Regions from separate parts of the Caballeronia sp. LZ035 genome, predicted to be linked through region 1. Evidence: riboswitches for the same ligand, from Rfam matches in the RefSeq annotation. Region 1 holds a riboswitch; the other holds the start of a gene.
What was found. A riboswitch is a leader RNA that binds a small molecule or an ion and turns the genes downstream of it on or off. The one in region 1 is predicted to bind thiamine pyrophosphate.

Region 1 (6,221 bases):
ACCGGCTCGCCGCGCGCGAAGGCCTTGCTTGAAAACTGGGACGCGTCGCGCCGTCAGTTCGTCAAGGTCTTCCCGACGGAGTACAAGCGCGCACTGGCTGAAATTGGCGCGAAGAAGTCGAAGGACGCCATCGCGGCTTGATGCCTCGTTCACACAGATATAAGCGCGCTCTGACGCCAAGACGTCAGAGCGCGTGATCCTCACCAAATACAGAGAAAGAAATGGGCAAGGCAACCGGTTTTCTCGAGTTCGAACGCCAGCACGAGGCATACGAAGCACCGCTGACCCGCGTCAAGCACTACAAGGAATTCGTTGCAGCGCTGACCGATGAAGACGCGAAGGTTCAGGGCGCGCGCTGCATGGACTGCGGCATTCCGTTCTGCAACAACGGCTGTCCGGTCAACAACATCATTCCGGACTTCAACGATCTGGTGTTCCAGCAGGACTGGAAGAGCGCGATCAACGTGCTGCACTCCACCAACAACTTCCCGGAGTTCACGGGCCGCATCTGCCCGGCGCCGTGCGAATCGGCGTGTACGCTGGGCATCAACGACGATCCGGTCGGCATCAAGTCGATCGAGCACGCGATCATCGACAAGGCCTTCGCCGAAGGCTGGGTCGTGCCGCAACCGCCGAAGCACAAGACGGGCAAGAAGGTGGCTGTGGTCGGTTCCGGTCCGGCTGGACTCGCTGCCGCGCAGCAACTGGGACGCGCGGGACATGACGTGGTCGTGTTCGAGAAGAACGACCGCATCGGCGGTCTGCTGCGCTACGGCATTCCCGACTTCAAGCTGGAGAAGTGGCTGATCGACCGCCGCATGCGCCAGATGGAAGCGGAAGGCGTGTCGTTCCGCACCAATGTGTTCATCGGCAAGGACGCGATGCCGGAATACATCGCCAACACGGCGAAGGAAACCATCACGCCGGATGAACTGAAGGAACAGTTCGATGCCGTGGTGATTGCCGGCGGTTCGGAAACGCCGCGTGATCTGCCGGTGCCGGGCCGCGAGCTCCAGGGCATCTACTATGCGATGGAATTCCTGCCGCAGCAGAACAAGGTCAATGCGGGCGACAAGGTCCCGGACCAGCTGCTGGCCAAGGGCAAGCATGTGGTCGTGATCGGCGGCGGCGATACGGGTTCGGATTGTGTCGGCACGTCGAACCGGCATGGCGCGAAGGGCGTGACGCAGTTCGAACTGCTGGCGCAACCGCCTGAAGAAGAGAACAAGCCGCTGGTGTGGCCGTACTGGCCGATCAAGCTGCGCACGTCTTCGTCGCATGAAGAGGGCTGCGAGCGTGACTGGTCGGTGGCGACGAAGCGCTTCGAAGGCAAGAACGGCAAGGTCGAGAAGCTGATTGCGGTGCGCGTCGAGTGGAAGGGCGGCAAGATGCAGGAAGTGCCGGGTTCCGAGTTCGAGATGAAGGCCGATCTCGTGCTGCTCGCGATGGGCTTCACGCAGCCAGTGTCGCCGGTGCTGGAAGCGTTCGGCGTCGAGAAGGATGCGCGCGGCAACGTGCGTGCTTTGACGGAAGGCGACAAGGCGTATTACACGTCCGTGGACAAGGTGTTCACGGCGGGCGATATGCGGCGCGGCCAGTCGCTGGTGGTGTGGGCGATTCGCGAAGGACGGCAATGCGCGCGGTCGGTCGATGCGTTCCTGATGGGGAGCAGTGAGCTGCCGCGGTAAAGGGTTGTGCCGGCAGGTTTGAGAAAAGGCGGATGGTCGAAAGGCTGTTCGCCTTTTTGGTTTGGAGGAGCGCAGGCGCTGTTGACTCTTGCGCCAGACAGATAAGAAAAAACCGCACCGGCAATCCCTCACCGATGCGGTCCTCACGACCCGCCCAAACCAGCAACCCCGCCTCAAGCCTCCGCCATCATCCTTTCGATCTCGATCTTGTAGTCATGGAACATCGCGACCGATTCACGATGCGCGACGCTTAGAATCGCCGCCTTCGGCAGCTTCTCCAGCACCGTGTTGTAGATATGGAGTTCGTTTTCCGCATCGAGCGCGCTGGTGGCTTCGTCGAGGAACAGGAAATCCGGCTTGTGCAGCAGCACGCGCGCTGCGGCCAAACGTTGCTGTTCGCCCGGCGACAGACTCCGCGCCCAGTGCGCGCTTTCCTCCAGCCGGTCCACATACGACCCGAGATTACAGAGGCGCAGCGCCTCGCGTGTTTCTTCGTCGCTGAACGTGCCGCCCGGCGACGGATACGCGAGCGCCGCACGCAGCGTGCCGATCGGCAGATAGCTCACTTGCGGGATGAACATCATCTTCGCGTCGACGGGTGCGTCGATGGTGCCGTCACCAAACGGCCACAGGCCCGCGAGCGCCCGCATCAAGGTGCTCTTGCCCGATCCCGACGGCCCGACCACCAGCCAGCGCGAGCCCGGCTCGACCGACACGTTCGCCACCCGCGACAGCGGCGTGCCGTTCGGCAGCGCGAGCGTGAGATCCTTGGTCGTGAGCGAGGGCGTGCTCGTGTAGTGCAGGTTGATGCCACCGCGCTCGGTGGCGGGCGAGTTTTCCTCGCGGATGTGGGTGGACCGCATCACGCGCTTGAATTCACGCAGACGATTCACCGTGGCGCGCCATTCGACCAACGTCGAATAACTGTTGATGAACCAGGAAAACGAATCGCTGACCGTGCCGAACGCCGATGAAATCTGCATCAGCACGCCAAACGAGAACGCCCCTGCAAAGTAGCGCGGCGCCGCGACCATGATCGGAAAGATGATGGCGATCTGGCCATAGAAGCTCAGCACGAAGGTCATGCGCTTCGTGTACTTCATGATCAGCCACCAGTTGTCGCGAATGCGCTGGAAAATGGACTTGGCGTTCGCCGTTTCGGTCGTGATGCCGTCATAGAAGGCGATCTGCTCGGCGTTTTCGCGCACGCGGATCAGCCCGAAGCGGAAGTCCGCTTCCACCTTCTGCTGCTGGTAGTTGATCGACACCAGCGGATGGCCGACCTTCTGGATGATCAGCGAGCCCAGGATCGCGTACAGCGCGGCGGCCCAGACCATGTAGCCTGGAATCGTGATCGGCGTGGCGCCGAGCGAGAAGGTCAGCGCGCCGGCAAGGGTCCACAGGATGGTGATGAAAGTGACCAGCGTGACGAGCGTCGAAAGCAGGTCAAGCGAGAGTGAAAGCGTCGTGGTCGCGAAGGATTGCAGGTCGTCGCTGATCCGCTGGTCGGGGTTGTCGGCGAGCCGGTCGCGTTCGATGCGGTAGAACGCCTTGTCGCCGAACCATTGTTCGAGATAGCGGTTGGTCAGCCATTGACGCCAGCGGAACGCCAGCATCTGCCGCAGATATCGTCCGTACACCGCGAGCAGGATGTACGCGAAGGCGAGGCCGGTGAAGATCAGCAGCAGGTGGGGAAAATCCTTGACGTTCTTGTTCTGCAGCGCGTTGTAGAAGTCTGCGTTCCAGCTGTTGAGCCGCACGTTGATCCAGACGACCGTCATGTTGATCGCGATGATCGCCACGAGCAGGCCCCAGGCGAAGCCGCGTTCCTCGGAAACCCAGTAGGGCTTGATGAGGCTCCACGCCGAGACTTCGTCGGCCTTCTGCTGCGTGTTTTCGGTACGGGTGTCGATCATGAGCTTCCTGCCGATGCGCCCTTCGGGCGGCGGGTTATTGCGTGGTCGCGCGACGGGCATGCTGCGCGGTGCGGCCGGCTGCGGCCTGTTGTCTTCCGGGCAGCCAGTTTCGGGCCTGCAAATTGTTCCGGGCTTGCCTTAACGCTCACTTAATTTCGCGCGATCGCCGGCTGAACCATGTTCGCGGCATTGTGCCAGAGTGCCGCCGCACACGAAAAAAGCAGGGCGCAATCCCGGTTTGCAGCGCGTTCGCCTTTCATGGTCTAATGACCTTCGACGAAACAGGGGTGCTTCGCATGCATCGACGGCCGAAACCGGCCCTCACGCAGCGAGGCTGAGAGAGACCCTTTGCACCCGATCCGGGTAATACCGGCGAGGGAAGTTTCCGGAGAACGCGCGACACCCGCGCCATTCCTCCAGTTTCTTCCGCACCTTGTCCTTTCCGTCCGGCGCGCATCCGCTGCCGGGCCGGTCTCTCCGCCCATGTCGTCCTTGTGATGTGCCGCAGCGCCTGCACAGACGGATCGGGCCATTTCTGCCTTCCTCCTTGCTGATGCAGCGTCAAGCATAGGCCTCGTGCGCGTGCTTCATGTGCCCGTGCCGGCCGATAGGAGACATCGAATTGAACAGCATCCATCAGACCGCCGACCCCCAGGCGGACTTCGCCGTGATCGGCGGCGGGCTCGTTGGCCGGCTCGTTGCCTGGCAGCTTGCGGGCGCGGGGCATCAAGTGAGTCTTTTCGAGCGCGGCGACGCGCTCGGCTCGCAGTCGGCCGCCTGGGTGGCGGCCGCGATGCTGGCGCCGCTCGCCGAGGCCGCCAGTGCGGAACCGCTCGTGGTCGGGCTCGGCGCGGCATCGCTCGAACGCTGGCCGGAGATCATCGCGCAATTGCCCGAGCCGGTCTTCTTTCAGCGCAACGGCACGCTCGTCGTCTGGCATGGCGCGGATCGCGCGGAAGCGCCTTTGCTCGAACGCCGGCTGCGCGCCAATTCGCCGGCCGGCTTGCTCGACGGTGGCTTCGTCAAGCTGGCCGGCACCCAGCTCGCGCAGGCGGAACCGGCGCTCGGCACGCGTTTCGCGCAAGGCTGGCTGCTGCCGAACGAAGGTCAACTCGACAACCGCCAGGCGCTCGCCGCATTGGCCGCCGGACTCGCCGCGCGCGGCGTACGCACGCACTGGAACACCTGCGTCGATGCCATGCCCGACGCGCGCTGGATCATCGATTGCCGCGGGCTCGGCGGCAAACCTGCCTGGCCCGCGCTGCGCGGGATTCGCGGCGAAGTGGCGCGAGTGCACGCGCCGGGCATTGGGCTGTCGCGGCCGGTGCGCCTGCTGCATCCGCGTTATCCGCTCTATATCGCGCCGAAGCAGGACGATCTGTACGTCATCGGCGCGACTGAAGTCGAAGGCGAGGACATGTCGCCGGTGAGCGTGCGGTCCGCGCTCGAACTGCTGAGCGCCGCGTTCGCCGTGCATCCGGGTTTCGGCGAGGCGCGCATCCTCGAACTCAACGCCCACTGTCGGCCGACCTTGCCGGATCACCGGCCAGCCATCGTCTGGGACGGGGCGCGGACTGTGCGTGTGAACGGGCTGTATCGGCACGGCTTCATGATCGCGCCCGAAGTCGCGGACACCGCATGCCGGCTGGCGGAAGCCCTCAGCGCCGGCGAAGTGTCCAGCCATGCGAGCTTCGACCACCATCGCCACGCCGCGCGCTGGCCGGAACTGCTGCACGGCGCGGCCGCTGCCGTCTCCGCGCCGGCGCTGTCGCACTAGATGAGAGGCAAAAAGCCATGAACATCCGCATCAATCAGCGCGCCTTCGATCTGCCCGACGCCGCCACCGTCAACGAGGCGCTCGCCGCCTTCGGCGCGAAGCCGCCGTTCGCGGTCGCGCTCAACGGCCAGTTCGTCGCGCGCGGCGAGCACGCCATCCGTACGCTTTCCGCCGGAGACCGGCTCGACGTCGTGTCGCCCGTCGCGGGCGGCTGAGTCGCATGACGCACATCGAAGAATCGAAGGATCCCATCATGACCACACAGACCGCCGACGTGCTCACGCTCTACGGCCAGTCCTTCCCGAGCCGGCTCTTGCTCGGCACGTCGCGTTATCCGTCGCTGCAATCGCTGTCGGACGCCATCGACGCCGCGCGTCCCGGCATGGTGACGGTCGCGCTGCGGCGTCAGTCGGAGACCGGCGAGGCCGGCTTCTTTGACGTGCTCAAGCGCCACGGCGTCGCGCTGCTGCCGAACACGGCGGGGTGCCAGAGCGTCGACGAAGTGCTGACCACGGCGTACATGGCCCGCGAAGTATTCGAGACGCCCTGGATCAAGCTCGAACTGATCGGCGACGACTACACCTTGCAGCCCGACCCGATCGGCCTGGTCGAGGCGGCGTCGAAGCTGATTCGCGACGGCTTCAAGGTGCTGCCGTATTGCACGGAAGACCTGGTGATCGGCCGGCGTCTGCTCGACGCGGGCTGCGAGGCGCTGATGCCGTGGGGCGCGCCGATCGGCACCGGGCGCGGCGTGACCAATCCGTACGGGTTGCGCACGCTGCGCGAGCGTCTGCCGGACGTGCCGCTGATCGTCGATGCCGGGCTCGGTGTGCCGTCGCA
Region 2 (6,221 bases), 1.8 Mb from region 1:
CTGCGAAAGCGCATTGCCGGAAGGAAGCGTCGTGATCAGCCAGTCCGCGTTATTGACCAGATCGAACGAAGCCGACTTATAAACCGGCGTCTTCGACCCTGGCAGCGTCGCGATCAGCTGATACGTGCCCCCGGACACGTAGATTGAATCCTGCGTCGTCGCAGGCACCGCGTTCTTGTAGGACACGCCTGCCATTGTCGGGCTGACGTTCGCAATGCTCGCGTTCGGCGCGACCAGGTACAGGTCCAGGTTCGGCGCATTCGTCGATGCGTTGAAGGCCCGCACCCGCGCGCTGCCTGAGAGCAGACCCTTGTCGAAGGGGTCGTCGATCACCGCGATCGACGGCAGGAACCCCGCGTCCGGCAACGCAATCACCGTGTATTCGTGACCCTTGGCCGCGTTGTTGATGCTGGTATCGGTGGCGAGTTGCGTCGTCGTGTTGACGGCCGCGTACGAGAAGTTGTGCTGGCCCGTGTCGATGTTCGCGAAGTTGGTTGCCGTCGGGTAGGCCAGGTTTGGCTGGAGGATCTTGCCGTTGTCGTAGAAGTCGACGTTCGGGCCACCAGGCAGCGCGTGAACGAAATGGACCTGGGGCTGCGTGACGCCGATCTCCTTGCCCAGATCGTCCGAACTGCCGCCGCAAGCGGACAGCACGGAGGCAACGGCGGCGAGCGCGGCTGCGGTGCGGATGAGCTTCATGATTCCACCTTCCTTGTTGTAATCGACCACCTCGTTATGCGGATCGGTACGCGCGAACGTCGAGATGTCTACCCCTTCCACCTCGCGGACCGACCTTCTGTTTTCCTTCCTTGCCGGTTTCGGCGGCGCAAGTCAGGCCGCGCCATCCGGTGTCAGCAATGAGCAATGCCCATGCCCCGCGCCGGTGCGTACCGACCGCGCGCGTGGCACGCGGCCTTGTGTGGCAAGGCTTCGGAATTGGTTAGAGGAATCGTTCGGAAAAGCCGGACACGCAGTTGCCGTCGTCACGCGTCGCGTCGCACGGAATGGTGGTTTTTACAAAAGCAAGCGCTCAGCGCAGTCCGCGCCGGCGGTGATCGAACCAGAACGACAGCCCGACCGACAGCAGGATCACGACCGTCGCAATGACGGTCCAGCGCGTGACGATCTCGCCCAGCAGCAGCGCGCCGAGCAGCACGGCGACGACCGGATTCACATACAGGCAACTGGTCGCGACGATGGTGCTGGTATGGCGGATCAGGAAGTTGTAGGCGACATACGCGGCCATCGAACCGATCAGCATCAGGTACAGGAACGAGACGCCCGCGCCGAGGCTGACATGGGTCAGGCGTTCGCCGGCGGCGAGGGCGATACCCGTCGCAATGAGCCCGCCCAGCCCGATCTGCAGCGCCGTGGACATCAGCAGATCGGTCGGCTGCGGCAGACGGCCCGCCAGATGCGCACCGCCTGCCCAGAAGATCGCGGCGCACAGGATGGCGAGCGTGCCGACCGTGGAACTGGGCGACGGATCGCCGTGATTCAGCAACACGATGCCGATCAACCCGAGCGCCACCGCGAGCCACTCGCCGCGCGCGACGCCCCGGCCTGACAGCGCGGTGAAAATGGTCGCGAAGAGCGGCACGGTGGCGACCATCACGGCCGCGGTGCCGGTGCCCACGGTGCCCATGCCGTAGGCCATCATTCCGCTCGACAGCCCCTCGAGCAAGGTGCCGACGATCGCCGCATTGCGCACTTCGCGCGCGCTCGGCCAGACAGCCTTGCGATGCACGGCGAGCGCGAACAGCCCGACACCCGCGCACAGGTTGCGCAAGCCGCCGAGCAGCAGCGGCGGAAACGATTCGAGCGCGAGGTGAATGCCGAGATACGTCGAGCCCCAGACGAGATAGACGACGGCCAGCGCCAGCACGACCTGCCCCTTGAAGGAGCGCGGCGCACGGAATGGAAAACGATCGGGAAAACTGAATGGCAGGCGCGGCGGCGGAAGCGCGGACATGCGTTACTCCGCGACGGCTGCGCGCCGGATCGATGAAACAACTACCGGCGAAAGCGCTGCGGCGAAAACCAGACTCAACGGCATGGCGGAACGAGGAAATGCGGAATGAACGGGATGCGCGGGAAGGGCCACAAGCGCCCCGGGAAAACCCGGAATTTGCAGCGCCCGCCATTATGCAGTAAGCGCCCTGCCCATTCGAAGGATTTCGCCGTTGGTTGCCAAGACGCCACGCCGCGGTGTAATGTCACGGCTGCTAACGCGGGGGTCCTGCGTTGCGCATCGCGGTTTGGCCGGCCTGACAGGGCCGAACCGCTTCGTGCGGCGTGGGTGAGAAATACCCTTTGAACCTGATCTGGATAATGCCAGCGCAGGGAAGCGTTCGGGCTCCATGGCCTGCCGCATCCGGCCACCTCTTCCGAGCCCGTACCTTTCCATCTCGTTCCTCCTGTCTAGCTCCTGAGTCAGCCCGGGCAGCGTCATCGCTCGTGCTGAAAAAATATCGTCCCTATTGCTTCGCATGGGGCGGAAGCAAGCGCGCACGCGCTCGCTTCTGTCACAAGGAGAAACAGCACATGAATGCCAATCCCAAGTTCCTGTCCGAAAACGCCGTCGTCGACGCCGCCGCCATCGCGCCGCTGCCGAACTCGCGCAAGGTCTATGTCACCGGTTCGACGCCCGACATCCGCGTGCCGATGCGCGAAATCACGCAGTCCGATACCCCCGACGGCTTCGGCGGCGAGAAGAATCCGCCGGTCTACGTGTACGACACGTCCGGCCCGTACACGGACCCGGACGCGAAGATCGACATCCGTTCGGGACTGCCCGCGCTGCGCGGCGCATGGATCGAACAGCGCGGCGACACCGAAGCACTCGCGGGTCTTTCAAGTGACTTCGGCCGCGAGCGCGCCGCCGACGCGAAGACTGCCGAACTGCGCTTCCCCGGCCTGCACCGCCAGCCGCGCCGTGCGCTCGCCGGCAAGAACGTCTCGCAGATGCACTACGCGCGCGCCGGCATCATCACGCCGGAGATGGAGTACATCGCGATCCGCGAAAACCAGCGCCGCGCCGAATATCTCGAAAGCCTGAAGCAGAGCGGCCCGAACGGCGAGAAGCTCGCCGCCATGATGGGCCGCCAGCATCCGGGCCAGTCTTTCGGCGCGGCGGCGTTCGGCAAGGACGCGCTGAAGGCGATCACGCCCGAGTTCGTGCGCGAGGAAGTAGCCCGCGGGCGCGCCATCATCCCGGCAAACATCAATCACCCGGAAAGCGAGCCGATGATCATCGGCCGCAACTTCCTCGTGAAGATCAACGCGAACATCGGCAATTCGGCGGTGACGTCCTCGATCGGCGAGGAAGTCGACAAGATGACCTGGGCGATCCGCTGGGGCGGCGACACCGTAATGGACCTCTCCACCGGCAAGCACATTCACGAGACGCGCGAGTGGATCATCCGCAATTCGCCGGTGCCGATCGGCACGGTGCCCATCTACCAGGCGCTCGAAAAGGTCAATGGCAAGGCTGAAGACCTGACCTGGGAAATCTTCCGCGACACGCTGATCGAGCAGGCCGAGCAAGGCGTCGACTACTTCACGATCCATGCCGGCGTGCGTCTGCAATACGTGCCGCTGACGGCGAACCGGATGACGGGCATCGTGTCGCGCGGCGGCTCGATCATGGCGAAATGGTGTCTCGCGCATCATCGCGAGAGCTTCATCTACGAGCACTTCGAAGACATCTGCGAAATCATGAAGCAGTACGACGTCTCGTTCTCGCTCGGCGACGGCCTGCGTCCCGGCTCGATCTACGACGCCAATGACGAAGCCCAGCTTGGCGAACTGAAGACGCTCGGCGAGCTCACGCAGGTGGCGTGGAAGCACGACGTGCAGGTGATGATCGAAGGTCCGGGCCACGTGCCGATGCAGCTCATCAAGGAGAACATGGATCTCCAACTGCAATGGTGCGACGAGGCGCCCTTCTACACGCTCGGGCCGCTGACGACCGACATCGCACCGGGCTATGACCACATCACGTCGGGCATTGGTGCAGCGATGATCGGCTGGTTCGGCACGGCGATGCTCTGCTACGTCACGCCGAAGGAACATCTCGGCTTGCCGAACAAGGACGACGTGAAGGTCGGCATCATCACTTACAAACTCGCGGCGCATGCGGCCGACCTGGCCAAGGGTCATCCCGGCGCGCAGGTGCGCGACAACGCGTTGTCCAAGGCGCGCTTCGAGTTCCGTTGGGACGACCAGTTCAACCTGGGTCTGGATCCGGACAAGGCACGCGAATTCCACGATGAAACCCTGCCGAAGGATTCGGCCAAGGTCGCGCACTTCTGCTCGATGTGCGGCCCGCATTTCTGCTCGATGAAGATCACGCAGGACGTGCGCGACTTCGCGGCGAAACAGGGCGTCAGCGAGCAGGAAGCGCTGGCGAAAGGCATGGAAACCAAGGCGATCGAATTTGTGAAGAAGGGTTCGGAGATTTATCAGCCGACCTGATGTCTGACGCCTTTCAGTAGCTATCAACGGCCTGACGCGCTTCGCGTGCGTCAGGCCGTTGTTCTTCGTGCATCCGGCGCGGGCCTTGTCCAGTAACGTCCGGGCCTCTCCTGACGAATCAGGCACCTTTCCTGCTGATCAAGCGACGAAGCGGTCCGGACCATCGCGGCCCTGCAGATGCCTGGAAGCCGCACCGCCGCCGCTTCGCTCAATATCGTATTGGAGAGTCGACATGAAAAACATCAAACAGATCGGCGTCGCTGCAACGGTCGTGGCGCTTCTCGGGGGCCTGACTGCCTGCGGCGACATGAACACGCGTCAACGGGATACCGCGATCGGCGCAGGCGTCGGTGCGGCGGGCGGCGCCGTTATCGGCGGCAGCGGACTGTCGACACTCGGCGGCGCGGCCGTCGGCGGCATTATCGGGAATCAGGTCGGGAAGTAAGCCGGCCTTTCAGTGCGGCGAAACGCAGTCGTTTCGCCGCTACGTTTCAGATCTGACACAAACGGCCACGCGGATCATTTCTCCTCCGACCGCTGGCCGACCGCAGTGCCGCCGTTCGAGTAAGCTGCTTCATGACGGACCCGCCCGGCTGCAACGCTTCATCATCGATCTACACCGGGCGTTACACACCGTCAGGAGCAGCATCATGGAATTCGCTCGTCTTGTTCTCCGAAGGTCGACTGCACTGGCGGCCGCGGCGGCTGCAACGCTTCTTGGCGGGTGCTACTACGGTTATCCCGCCTATCCCTCCTACCCGGTCGTCAACCCCGTCTATACGCAGCGCGAGTTCACCGTCCCGGCGTCGGGCGCGACGGTTGCCACGGCGCCCTCAGCAACCTTGCCCCCGCAGTACGAATACGCGATCGGCGCGCCCGACGCGAACTACTACCAGACCTATCCTTACGCGTACCCGTATCCGTACGCAGGCTATCCCTATTACCCCGCCTACGGCGGTTATCCCGGCTATTACGGCTACGGCTATGCACCGGTTTCATTCAGCTTCGGCTACTGGGGCGGCGGCGGATGCTGCTGGGGCCGCGGCTGGCGTGGTGGCGGCTACTACGGTCATGGCTGGCACGGCGGCGGCGGATATGGCCACGGATGGCAAGGCGGCGGCGGCTGGCACGGTGGCGGGGGCGGACATGGCCACTAAACCCGGGCTTGCCGACGCGGCGAGTGCCGGCACGTGACATGGACTTTGCCTGCGAGTAACAAACCTGCAACATTTTCCGGGCGCTTGACCTGCTCCGGCACGCATGCGGGCTGCGTGCGCTGGAACACTTTCCTTTTCAGTCAACGACTTGGCGGATATCGCCAGACCTATGGCACGAAACTGGCTAATCGTGTCCCTCATTTGCCGTCGCGCGACGCGGATCACCGTTGCGAAACATCGGTTCTCGGGGAGTCGGACATGATGGCCTTCGTATTTTTCCTGCTTTGGATGCTGGCTTCGCTCGGCCTGCTGACCGTCTGGGTATTCCGGCAGGCACCCATCGCCCGCCGCGAGGATGCCGTGCCGAGCGGCGCCGAGGGCTGAGCGCCCGGGCGTCAGCGGCGTCAGCGGCGCCCCTTCATTCGTCGTTCCGCTCGCGCCAGGCGCGTCTTGGGCATGCCTGCGCCCGAAACGCCGCAATGCGCGGGCATTCACGCCTTGACGCAAACGGATCGCGCCCTATTCTTAGTGAGCGCGTTATGCGCCCGCTTAAGGTTTCGGTGCCGCGCCAATGCGCCCGAAGCGCGG

Region 2: another riboswitch for thiamine pyrophosphate. It lies ahead of thiC (phosphomethylpyrimidine synthase ThiC); the one in region 1 lies ahead of QCE88_RS15180 (FAD-dependent oxidoreductase).

What each region holds. Positions count from the first base shown of each region.
Region 1 is NZ_JARUXS010000001.1:3,238,270-3,244,490, reverse strand. Features, by position in the region: gene QCE88_RS15200 (glutamate synthase-related protein) at 1-141, shown strand, start outside; gene QCE88_RS15195 (glutamate synthase subunit beta) at 222-1,688, shown strand; gene QCE88_RS15190 (ABC transporter ATP-binding protein/permease) at 1,862-3,604, opposite strand; gene QCE88_RS15185 (hypothetical protein) at 3,603-3,746, shown strand; TPP riboswitch at 3,878-4,002, shown strand; gene QCE88_RS15180 (FAD-dependent oxidoreductase) at 4,227-5,381, shown strand; gene thiS (sulfur carrier protein ThiS) at 5,399-5,596, shown strand; gene QCE88_RS15170 (thiazole synthase) at 5,635-6,221, shown strand, end outside.
Region 2 is NZ_JARUXS010000001.1:1,390,116-1,396,336, reverse strand. Features, by position in the region: gene QCE88_RS06550 (DUF4397 domain-containing protein) at 1-699, opposite strand, end outside; gene QCE88_RS06545 (EamA family transporter) at 1,031-1,972, opposite strand; TPP riboswitch at 2,223-2,364, shown strand; gene thiC (phosphomethylpyrimidine synthase ThiC) at 2,545-4,476, shown strand; gene QCE88_RS06535 (glycine zipper 2TM domain-containing protein) at 4,709-4,921, shown strand; gene QCE88_RS06530 (hypothetical protein) at 5,127-5,633, shown strand; gene QCE88_RS06525 (hypothetical protein) at 5,892-6,017, shown strand.